2 linked regions of the Alloyangia pacifica genome follow. The protein of the gene in region 1 interacts with the protein of each later gene in a pairwise test. Links are inferred from orthologs where the notes say so. Each region holds a gene or a part of one and is shown on either strand. Other genes may lie near its edges.

Region 1 (4,348 bases):
GGTCATGACTCTGGCTCCTCGCCGAAGAGATAGATTTCACCCCAGACGATCTCGTCGCCCAGCTCGGGGTCGCTGAAGGCTTCCAGAAGCCCCTCGTCGACTGCGCCGTCCTCGTCGAGCGGCAGGTCCGAGGGGACCGAGATCAACCGCACGTCCTCGATGCTGCTCGCCACGCCGCCGCATTCCGCGACATGCTCGGAGAGCTGCACCTCGACCTCGGCCGGGGAATTGGCCGAAAGGCAAATCCACAGCACCGCCAGCGCCGCGTCCTCGTCCACCTCTCCCTCGTCATCTCCGAAAAAGGGACAGGGCGTGCCCGGCATGCGGACCACCTCGACCAAGGCGCAGTACCAATCTTGACCCTTCGGCAGTTCGGGCAGTTTCGCCCCGTGATAACCCTTGCTCATTCCGCAGCCTCCTTGATTTTTGCTGTGCCCAGAGCCTCTGCCCGCATCTTGCGGACCAGTTCCAGCTCGGACTGAAAATCGACGTAGTGCGGCAGTTTGATATGTTCGAGGAAACCTGTCCCCTGAATATTGTCGGAATGGGCCAGAACGAACTCCTCGTCCTGCGCCGGGGCGCCGATGTTCTCCTCGCCAAGCTCCTCCCAGCGCAGCGCCCGGTCGACCAGCGCCATGGAGATCGCCTTGCGCTCGGTCTGGCCAAAGACTAGCCCGTAGCCGCGGGTGAACTGCGCCGGCTCGGTCTTGGAGCCGGCGAACTGGTTGACGGTCTCGCATTCGGTGAGCGTAAGCTCGCCGATGCAGACGGCAAAGCCCAGCTCCGGCACCTCCATCTCGACTTCGACCGCGCCGATGCGCAGCTCACCGACGAAGGGGTGATTGCGGCCGTAGCCACGCTGGGTGGAATAGGCCATGCCCAGCACGAAGCCCTCGTCGCCGCGGGTCAGCGCCTGCAGCCGCAGCGGACGGCTCGCCGGGTATTCCATCGGCTCGCGCGTCATGTCGGGCGGCGGGGCGTCGCTGCGCGGCTCGTCCTGGATCAGCCCGTCCTTGTTCAGGAACTCGGTCACCCGCGGCGTCGGCTCGCGGCGCGGCTCGGCGGCGAGCGCGCGTGGCGCCTCGCCCTCGGCCTCTAATGCGAAGTCGAGCAGGCGGTGCGTGTAATCGAAGGTCGGCCCCAGCACCTGCCCGCCGGGCACGTCCTTAAAGGTCGCGCTGATGCGGCGGTCGCAGAGCATCGCGGTGGTGTCCACCGGTGCGGAATGGCCGAGCCGCGGCAGCGTCGTGCGGTAGGCGCGGATCAGGAAGATCGCCTCGATGAGATCGCCGCGCGCCTGCTTGATCGCCAGCGCCGCGAGGTCGGGATCGTAGAGGGAGCCCTCGGCCATAACCCGGTTCACCGCCAGCGCCATCTGCTCGCGGATCTGCGGCACGGTGAGCTCGGGCACCGCGGGATCGCCGCGCCGCTCCTCGGCCAGCCAGTCATGCGCCGCGTCGATCGCGCGCTCGCCGCCTTTCACAGCCACATACATCAGAGCGTCTCCACTTTGGTTGTCCGCGGCAACGCCGCCAGCTTGTCGTCCGCGGTGAAGTAGCAATCCCAGCCGAGCGGGAAGCGCAGCGCATTGCGCCTGAAGGCCTCGGTCTCGGGAAGAGTCAGCGCCGCCTCGGTCTCGATGCCCGGGCCGGTGAGTTTCATGCCGGCGCTCTCCAGCCTGTCCACCTCGACGATCAGCGTCACCGAGCGGTCGGGGTATTCGGCGGTGCCGATGCGGTAGCGGTCCAGCGGCCTCAGCGTCTCCCAGCTGCCGAGGGCGAACATCGCCTCTTCGGCGGGCACGACCGGCGCGCCGATGTGGAAGGCGATCCAGCGCTTCAGCGCCGCGCCGTCGCAGCCGGGTGCGAGGTGGATCGGCGTCTCGCGGTCGCAGAGGGTCAGCAGGAGCACCGCTGCCGCCGTGGAGATCCCCGGCGCCTCGGCGCCCGCGACCGTCTCGATCCGGCCCGGCCGTGCCATCGCCTCGAGCGCCGCGCGGAAGGCCCGCGCCGCCTGCACGGGGGCGTCGGCAAAACCGCCCGTGAGCACATCGCCTGTCAGAATGTCGGACTGCATCATTCCCCCCGCACCATGGTGAAGAAATCCACCTTCGTCGCCGCGGCCTTCGCCGCCCGCGCCGCGCGCCGCGCCGCTTCCTCGGCGGCCAGAGGCGCCAGCACCCGGGCCTGCATTTCTTCGGCCCGCGGACCCTGCATCAGCGCGTCGACCAGCGCCGCGCGCTCGGCATGGCTGCGCCCCCGGCCCTGCACATGGGCATGGCCCACCTCGCCGCTTTCCAGCCGCAGCGCGCACCGGGTCACCGTCATCTCGCCGAGGTTGAAGGGGGCGCCGGTGCCGCCCATGCGGCCGCGCACCATGACGCCGCCGGTCTCGGGCACCCGCAGCCAGTCGAAGCCGGGCAGCTCCGCGCCCTCGAGCAGCGCGTTAAGCCGCTCGGCCGGGGCACGCGCCAGCAGGCCCATCCAGCCCTGCCGCGCGGCGATTTCCTGTTCAGGAGTTTCCATCTGGACACCTTGCCGATTTGTCTAGATAACTATACAACTAGACACGTGATACGCCCTTCGACCCGAGTCGGGCAAGCGCTCATCGCGTGAAATTTCGGTGACAGAGGTCCAACCATGCCCCGCTCTCCCGTCTGGCACGCCATTGCCACAACCCTCGAAAGCGAGATCTCGCGCGGCCATTATCGCCCCGGCGACAAGCTCCCGACCGAGGCCGAGCTGGCCACGCGCTTCGGGGTGAACCGGCACACGGTGCGTCATGCGCTGAAAGACCTCGGCGACCGCGGCCTCACCCATTCCCGGCGCGGCGCCGGGGTCTTCGTGCGGATGGCGCCGATGGACTACCCGATTGGCGGGCGCACGCGCTTCAGCCAGAACGTCCGCGCCTCGGGCCGGCTGCCCGACCGCAGGCTGCTGCGGATGGAAACCCGCCCCGCCGACAGCACCGAGGCCGAAGCGCTGCAGCTTGATCCTGGCGAGCCGCTTCTGGTGCTCGAGGGCGTCTCTCTGGCCGGTGGCGTCCCGATGGCACATTTCGTCTCGCTCTTCCCCATCGGCCGCCTGCCCGGCCTCGACGAGACCCTGCGCGAGGTGAACTCGGTCACCGAAGCGCTGCGCCGCCATGGCATCACCGATTACACCCGCGCGCAGACGCGGCTCACCGCCGAGCCCGCCTCGGCCACGCAGGCGCTGCACCTCAACCTGCGCGAGGGCGAGCCGCTGCTCCGCTCGACCTCGATCAACCTCGGCCCCGACGGCGCGCCGGTGGAGCAAGGGCACACCTGGTTCGCGGGCGACCGCGTGGCGCTCACGATCAGCCATGAGGAAACGGGCGCCGCAAGGTGAGCCGCCGTCACGCCCATGACACAGACGCCGGGTAGAACCGCCTGAAATCCCAGAGCAGCCATGGCGGGTGACAGACATGACGGCCCTACTCCCTCCCCTGCGTCTCACCGGCGCAGCCCTCCTGCGCGACGGCGAGATGCAGAAGCGCTCTCTGGTGATCGAGGGCGGCGTGATCAGCAAGGGGCCGCTGCCAGAGGTGGACCTTTCGGGGAACCTCATTCTGCCGGGCATCATCGACCTGCACGGCGACGCCTTCGAGCGCCATATCGCGCCGCGCCCCTCGGCCCTCTTCCCGATCCTCGCTGGACTGCGTTGGACCGATCGCGAGGCCGCCGCCCATGGCGTCACCACCGCCTGGCTGGCGCAGTGCTGGAGTTGGGAGGGCGGCATGCGCGGCCCGGAGTTCGCCGAAGAGGTGATGGCCGCCCTCGCTGCCTACCGCCCGCAGGCCCACACCGATCTGCGCCTGCAGATCCGCTGCGAGACCCATATGCCCGACACGCGCGCGCGCATGCTCGAAGCAATCCTCGCGCATGGGGTCGATTACGTGGTGTTCAACGATCACCTGCCCGAGGCGCTCGAGGTCGCCGACCGCGATCCGCACCGGCTCGCGCTCTGGGCCGAGCGTGCCGGCGAGACGCCCCAGACCTTCGTCGCCCGGCTGCGGGAGGCCCGCGCCCGTTCGCGCGATGTGCCCCGCCACCTCTGCGCGCTGGCCGAGAGCTTCGACGCCCATGACATCCGCTACGGCAGCCACGACGATCCGGACGGCGACACCCGCGAATACTACCGTCTGATCGGCGCCCGCATCGCAGAGTTCCCGACCACCGTCAGCGCTGCCAAGCTCGCCCGCGCCTTCAACGATCCGGTGCTGATGGGGGCGCCCAACGTGGTGCGCGGCCGCAGCCAGGCAGGCAATGTCTCGGCCCAGCACCTGATCGCCGACGGGCTCTGCGACGCGCTGGTCTCGGATTACCACT
Region 2 (4,383 bases), on another replicon or contig:
CAGCTCGGGCGTCCCCGCGCCGTATTGCACGGCGGCCCCCATGGCGGTGGAGCAGAGCGCGATGATCGAGGCGACCGAGAGGTCGATCTCGCCGCTGATGATCAGCAGCGCCATGGCGAAGGCGATCATCGCCTTTTCGGTGAAGTTGAAAGTCGCGTCGCTGAGGTTCCAGGCGTTGAGGAAATAGGGCGACGCGAAGCTGTTGGCGATGAAGATCGCCACGGCGACTGCGAAGAGCAGCAGCTCCCAGCTTTTCAGCAGTCGCGCGCCGGGGCTCTGGAGCCGGTCGGGGATGTGGCGAGGGGCCTGCTGCTGGTCGGCGATGTCGGTCATGCGTGGCCCTCCGCGCGCTTGAGAATGATGCGGCCCTTGCTGCGGGCCGAGCGGCTGTTGAAGGCCACCGCGACGATGATCGCCGTCCCAGAGATGGCGAGCTGCCAGAACGGCGAGATGTCGACCACCGGCAGGGCGTTCTTGACGATGCCGAGAAAGAGCGCACCCAGGAGTGTGCCGAGGATGGTCCCTGCCCCGCCGGCGATCGAGATGCCGCCGATGACGCAGGCGGCCACGACCTCGAGCTCGAAGCCACCGGCGATATCGACATAGGCCACCGAGTAGCGGGCGACCCAGAGATAACCGGTGAGCCCCGCCAGCATGCCCGAGATGGTGAAGGCCATGAACTGGGTGCGGCCGACGTCGATGCCGGTATAGACCGCCGCATGCGGGTTGCCGCCCACGGCGTAAAAGGCACGGCCGAGCGGCGTGCGCGCGATGCCGATGAAAAAGAGCCCGGTGACGAGGATGGCGATCCAGGCGAGCACCGGAAGGCCGAGGATATCGGCGCGCGGGAAGCCGGTGAAGGCGGCGCTCATCTCATGCGCATTGACCCAGGCGCCGCCGGACAGGACGAAGATGAGGCCCCGGTAAATGGTCATCGTGCCCAGCGTCACCACGATAGGCGGGATGTTGAGCGTCCAGACCATGATGCCGTTGATCATGCCCATCACTGCGCCCATGGCGAGCGCGAGGATCAGGATCGCGGCCACCGGTACGCCCGGATAGGCGGCGTTGAGCATGGCGCAGACCATGCCGGTCAGCGCGAGGTTGGCGGCGACCGACAGGTCGATGCAGCGGGTGAGGATCACCACCGTCTGCCCCAGCGCCAGCAGGATCAGCGGCGAGGTGTCGGTGAACACCCGGGCAAGGTTTCCGGGCTCGACGAAGGCCGGGAACCGACTGGCGATCAGCGCCAGAAGCGCGAGGATCGCAGCCGACAGGATCGCCTCGCGCGATTTCAGGAAGGTTCTCATCGGGCGGCTCCCTGTGCCGGTGGGCGGCTTGGGGCGCTGCCCCCTCTTGGCCTGACGGCCAATTCAGCCCCGGGATATTTCTTTCCAGACGAAGGACAGGCGGCGGCGCGGATCATGGCTGCGCCCCGATGCCGGCGGCGTGGCGAACGAGGTTTTCCGGTGTGAGCGCCGCACCCTCCAGCTCGGCGGCGATGAGCCCCTCGCGCATGACGATCACCCGGTCGGACATGCCCAGCACCTCGGGGATCTCGGAGCTGACCATGATCACCGACAGGCCCTGCGCCGCCAGCTCGGCCATGAAGCCATGGACGGCGGCCTTGGAGCCGATGTCGATGCCCTTGGTGGGCTCGTCGAGGATGATCACCTTGGGTTTCGTCGCCAGCCACTTGGCGATCACCACCTTCTGCTGGTTGCCGCCCGAGAGCGTCCCGACGTCCTGATCGAGCGCCGCGGCGCGCAGGTCGAGCCGTTCTGTATAGGTGCGCGCGAGGGCGAATTCCTCGCTGAGCCGCAGGAAGCCCCGGCGCGAGGTCTGCGCCAGCGAGGGCAGCGTGACGTTCTGGAAGATCGGCAGGCCGATCACCGCGCCCTGCCGGCCGCGGTCCTCGGGGACGTAGACGATGCCGTTTTCCACAGCCTCGGCGGGCGAGCGGATCACCCGCACCTGCCCGTCGATGCGCACCGCGCCCTTGCTGGGTTTCGTCACGCCGAAGAGTGCCTGCATGAGCTCGGAGCGCCCTGCCCCGACCAGCCCGTAGAACCCGAGGATCTCGCCGCGGCGCAGGGTGAAGTTGATCTCGTCGAACTCGGTGGGATGGGCGTAGCCGACCACCTTCAGCACCTCACCCCCGATGTTATGGGCACGCTGCGGAAAGATCTGGTCGACCGCGCGGCCGACCATCAGGCGCACCAGCTCGGCCTCGTCCACATCGGCGATCAGGCCCGAGCCGACGTGCTGGCCGTCGCGGAAGACGGTGAAGCGGTCGGCGATGCGGAAGATCTCGTCGAATTTGTGGGAAATGAAGAGGATGGCCCGGCCCTCGGCGCGCAACCGCTCGACCAGCTCGTAAAGCTCTTCGATCTCCTTGTGCGACAGCGCGGCGGTGGGCTCGTCCATGATGACGACGCGGGCATCGACCGAAAGCGCGCGGGCGATGGCCACGAGGTGCTTCGAGGCGATGCCGAGCTCGCGCAGCGGCATGTCGGGATCGAGATCGGCGTCGATGCGCGACAGGATCTCCTGCGCGTCCCTGCGCATCTTCGGCCAGTCGATCAGCCCGAAGCGCCCGCGCGGCGCATGGCCGATGAAGATGTTCTCGGCGACGCTGAGTTCGTCGAAGAGCACCGTTTCCTGGTGGATCGCGGTGATCCCCGCGGCGGTGGCATCCTGAGCGGTGGTGAACTGCACAGGCTGCCCGGCAAGGCTGATCGTGCCGGCGTCGGGCTGGTAGATGCCGGTCAGCGTCTTCACGATGGTCGACTTGCCAGCACCGTTCTCGCCCACCAGCGCGGTGACCTGGCCGGGGTAAAGATCGAGCGTGACGCCGTCGAGGGCCTTCACCCCCGGGAATGTCTTGGTGATCCCCTCGAGCCGCAGCACGGGCGCGGCATCCCCCGCCGCCGCGGCGACAGGTGGGGTGGTGAGGCTGACTTGCATCATGGCCCCCGGTGTCTGGGTTTGGGTGGGAGCCCGGCGCAGAGGCGCGCCGGGGCCGGGATCGGAGCAGGATCAGAAGATGCTCTTGAACTCGTCGATGTTGCTCTCGTCGTAGACGAAGGGGTCGGCCATGGCGCCCTCGTTGTTGTCGTCGAGGGTCAGCGTGCCCATGCGGCCCATGGGGATCTCGGCGCCCGGGGCGGCCTCGGCATCGCCGGTGGCCAGCTCGTAGGCGAGATAGGTCGCCGAGTAGCCCAGATCGATCGGGTTCCAGATGGCGAAGCTCTTCGATGCGCCGCTCTCGATCGCGCCGGCCATCTCGGACGGCAGGCCGAGACCGGTGACGTTCACCTGCCCGACCTTGCCGGCGTCCTCGACGGCGCGGGCGGCGGCGACGATGCCCACCGAGGTCGGCGCGATGATCGCGTCGAGATCGGGGTAGGTCTGCATCAGGCCCTGCGCCTCGCGGTAGGATTTGTCCGCCAGATCGTCGCCGTAGACCGTGCCCACCACCTCGATGCCCGTGTAGTCGCCCATCACCTTGTTCATCTCCTCGATCCAGATGTTCTGGTTGGTCGAGGTGGTGGTGGCCGAAAGCACCGCGACCTCGCCGCCCTCGGGCAGGTTGTCGGCGGCAAGCTTGATGATCATGTTGCCGATGAGCGGGTTCGACGAGGGGTTGAGGTGCATCTGACGGCCCTCGGGCGCGACGCCGCTGTCCCAGGAAATCACCGTGATGCCACGCTGCATCGCCTTCTTCAGGGCGGGTACCAGCGCGTCGGTGTCATTGGCCGAGACGGCGATTGCATCGACGTTCTGCGCGATCAGCGCGTTGATCACCTCGATCTGGCCCTCGGCGGTGGTGTCGGTCGGGCCGGTGTAGATCACCTCGACACTGCCGAGCTCGGCGGCGGCTTCCTCGGCGCCCTTGGCGGCGGCTTCGAAAAAGCCAATGCCGAGCGCCTTCACCACCAGCGCGATGCGCACGCTGTCCTGTGCCTGCGCGGCGCCGCCGGCCAGCAGCATCGCGGCCAGCGCGGTTCCTCCGAAAAGTCGTCTCGTAATGCCCATGGTATCCTCCCTGAATTTATGAGCGTTCACGTGTCGCGCGGTGCGGTCACCCTGCCCCGGCGGTTTTCGCCCGTCCCGTCTGCGCCACGATCAGCCGGATCTCGGCTGCCTCCAGCATCGAGGCGGTGCGGTCGGAAATCCCCTCGTCGGTGATGACGATGTCGATGCGCTCGAGCGGGCAGAGCACCAGGCTCGAACGGTTGTCGAATTTCGAGCTGTCCACGAGCACCACCAGCTCGTCGGCCTGATCGATCAGCTTTTCCTCGGCCTGAATGAGCAGCGGGTCGGCCTCCATCAGACCGATCGGCCCGAGCGCATGGGCGCCCATGAACATGCGCTTGGCGT

What was found. Proteins that work in one complex are often made in the same cells at the same time.
Region 2: the proteins of phnG (region 1) and CEW88_RS14170 interact in binary tests that used the Escherichia coli proteins (3 or more experiments, as listed by UniProt). The link is inferred for Alloyangia pacifica from one-to-one orthologs.

Annotation. Positions count from the first base shown.
Region 1 is NZ_CP022189.1:1,987,108-1,991,455, forward strand. What follows is about bases 801-3,676. They hold phnG (phosphonate C-P lyase system protein PhnG), read right to left. Parts: upstream 2,526-3,676; coding sequence 2,076-2,525; downstream 801-2,075. Other genes in these bases: CEW88_RS09570 (carbon-phosphorus lyase complex subunit PhnI), read right to left, coding at 801-1,495; phnH (phosphonate C-P lyase system protein PhnH), read right to left, coding at 1,495-2,076; phnF (phosphonate metabolism transcriptional regulator PhnF), read left to right, coding at 2,640-3,368; CEW88_RS09590 (alpha-D-ribose 1-methylphosphonate 5-triphosphate diphosphatase), read left to right, coding at 3,445-3,676. Outside these bases: CEW88_RS09560 (alpha-D-ribose 1-methylphosphonate 5-phosphate C-P-lyase PhnJ), read right to left, coding at 1-6; CEW88_RS09565 (hypothetical protein), read right to left, coding at 3-407; more of CEW88_RS09570, read right to left, coding at 404-800; more of CEW88_RS09590, read left to right, coding at 3,677-4,348. UniProt on the Escherichia coli protein: Together with PhnH, PhnI and PhnL is required for the transfer of the ribose triphosphate moiety from ATP to methyl phosphonate.
Region 2 is NZ_CP022190.1:248,574-252,956, forward strand. The notes cover bases 696-3,606. They hold CEW88_RS14170 (sugar ABC transporter ATP-binding protein), read right to left. Parts: upstream 2,968-3,606; coding sequence 1,423-2,967; downstream 696-1,422. Other genes in these bases: CEW88_RS14165 (ABC transporter permease), read right to left, coding at 696-1,310; rhaS (rhamnose ABC transporter substrate-binding protein), read right to left, coding at 3,040-3,606. Outside these bases: CEW88_RS14160 (ABC transporter permease), read right to left, coding at 1-333; more of CEW88_RS14165, read right to left, coding at 330-695; more of rhaS, read right to left, coding at 3,607-4,038; CEW88_RS14180 (DeoR/GlpR family DNA-binding transcription regulator), read right to left, coding at 4,085-4,383. UniProt on the Escherichia coli protein: Part of the ABC transporter complex RbsABC involved in ribose import. Responsible for energy coupling to the transport system.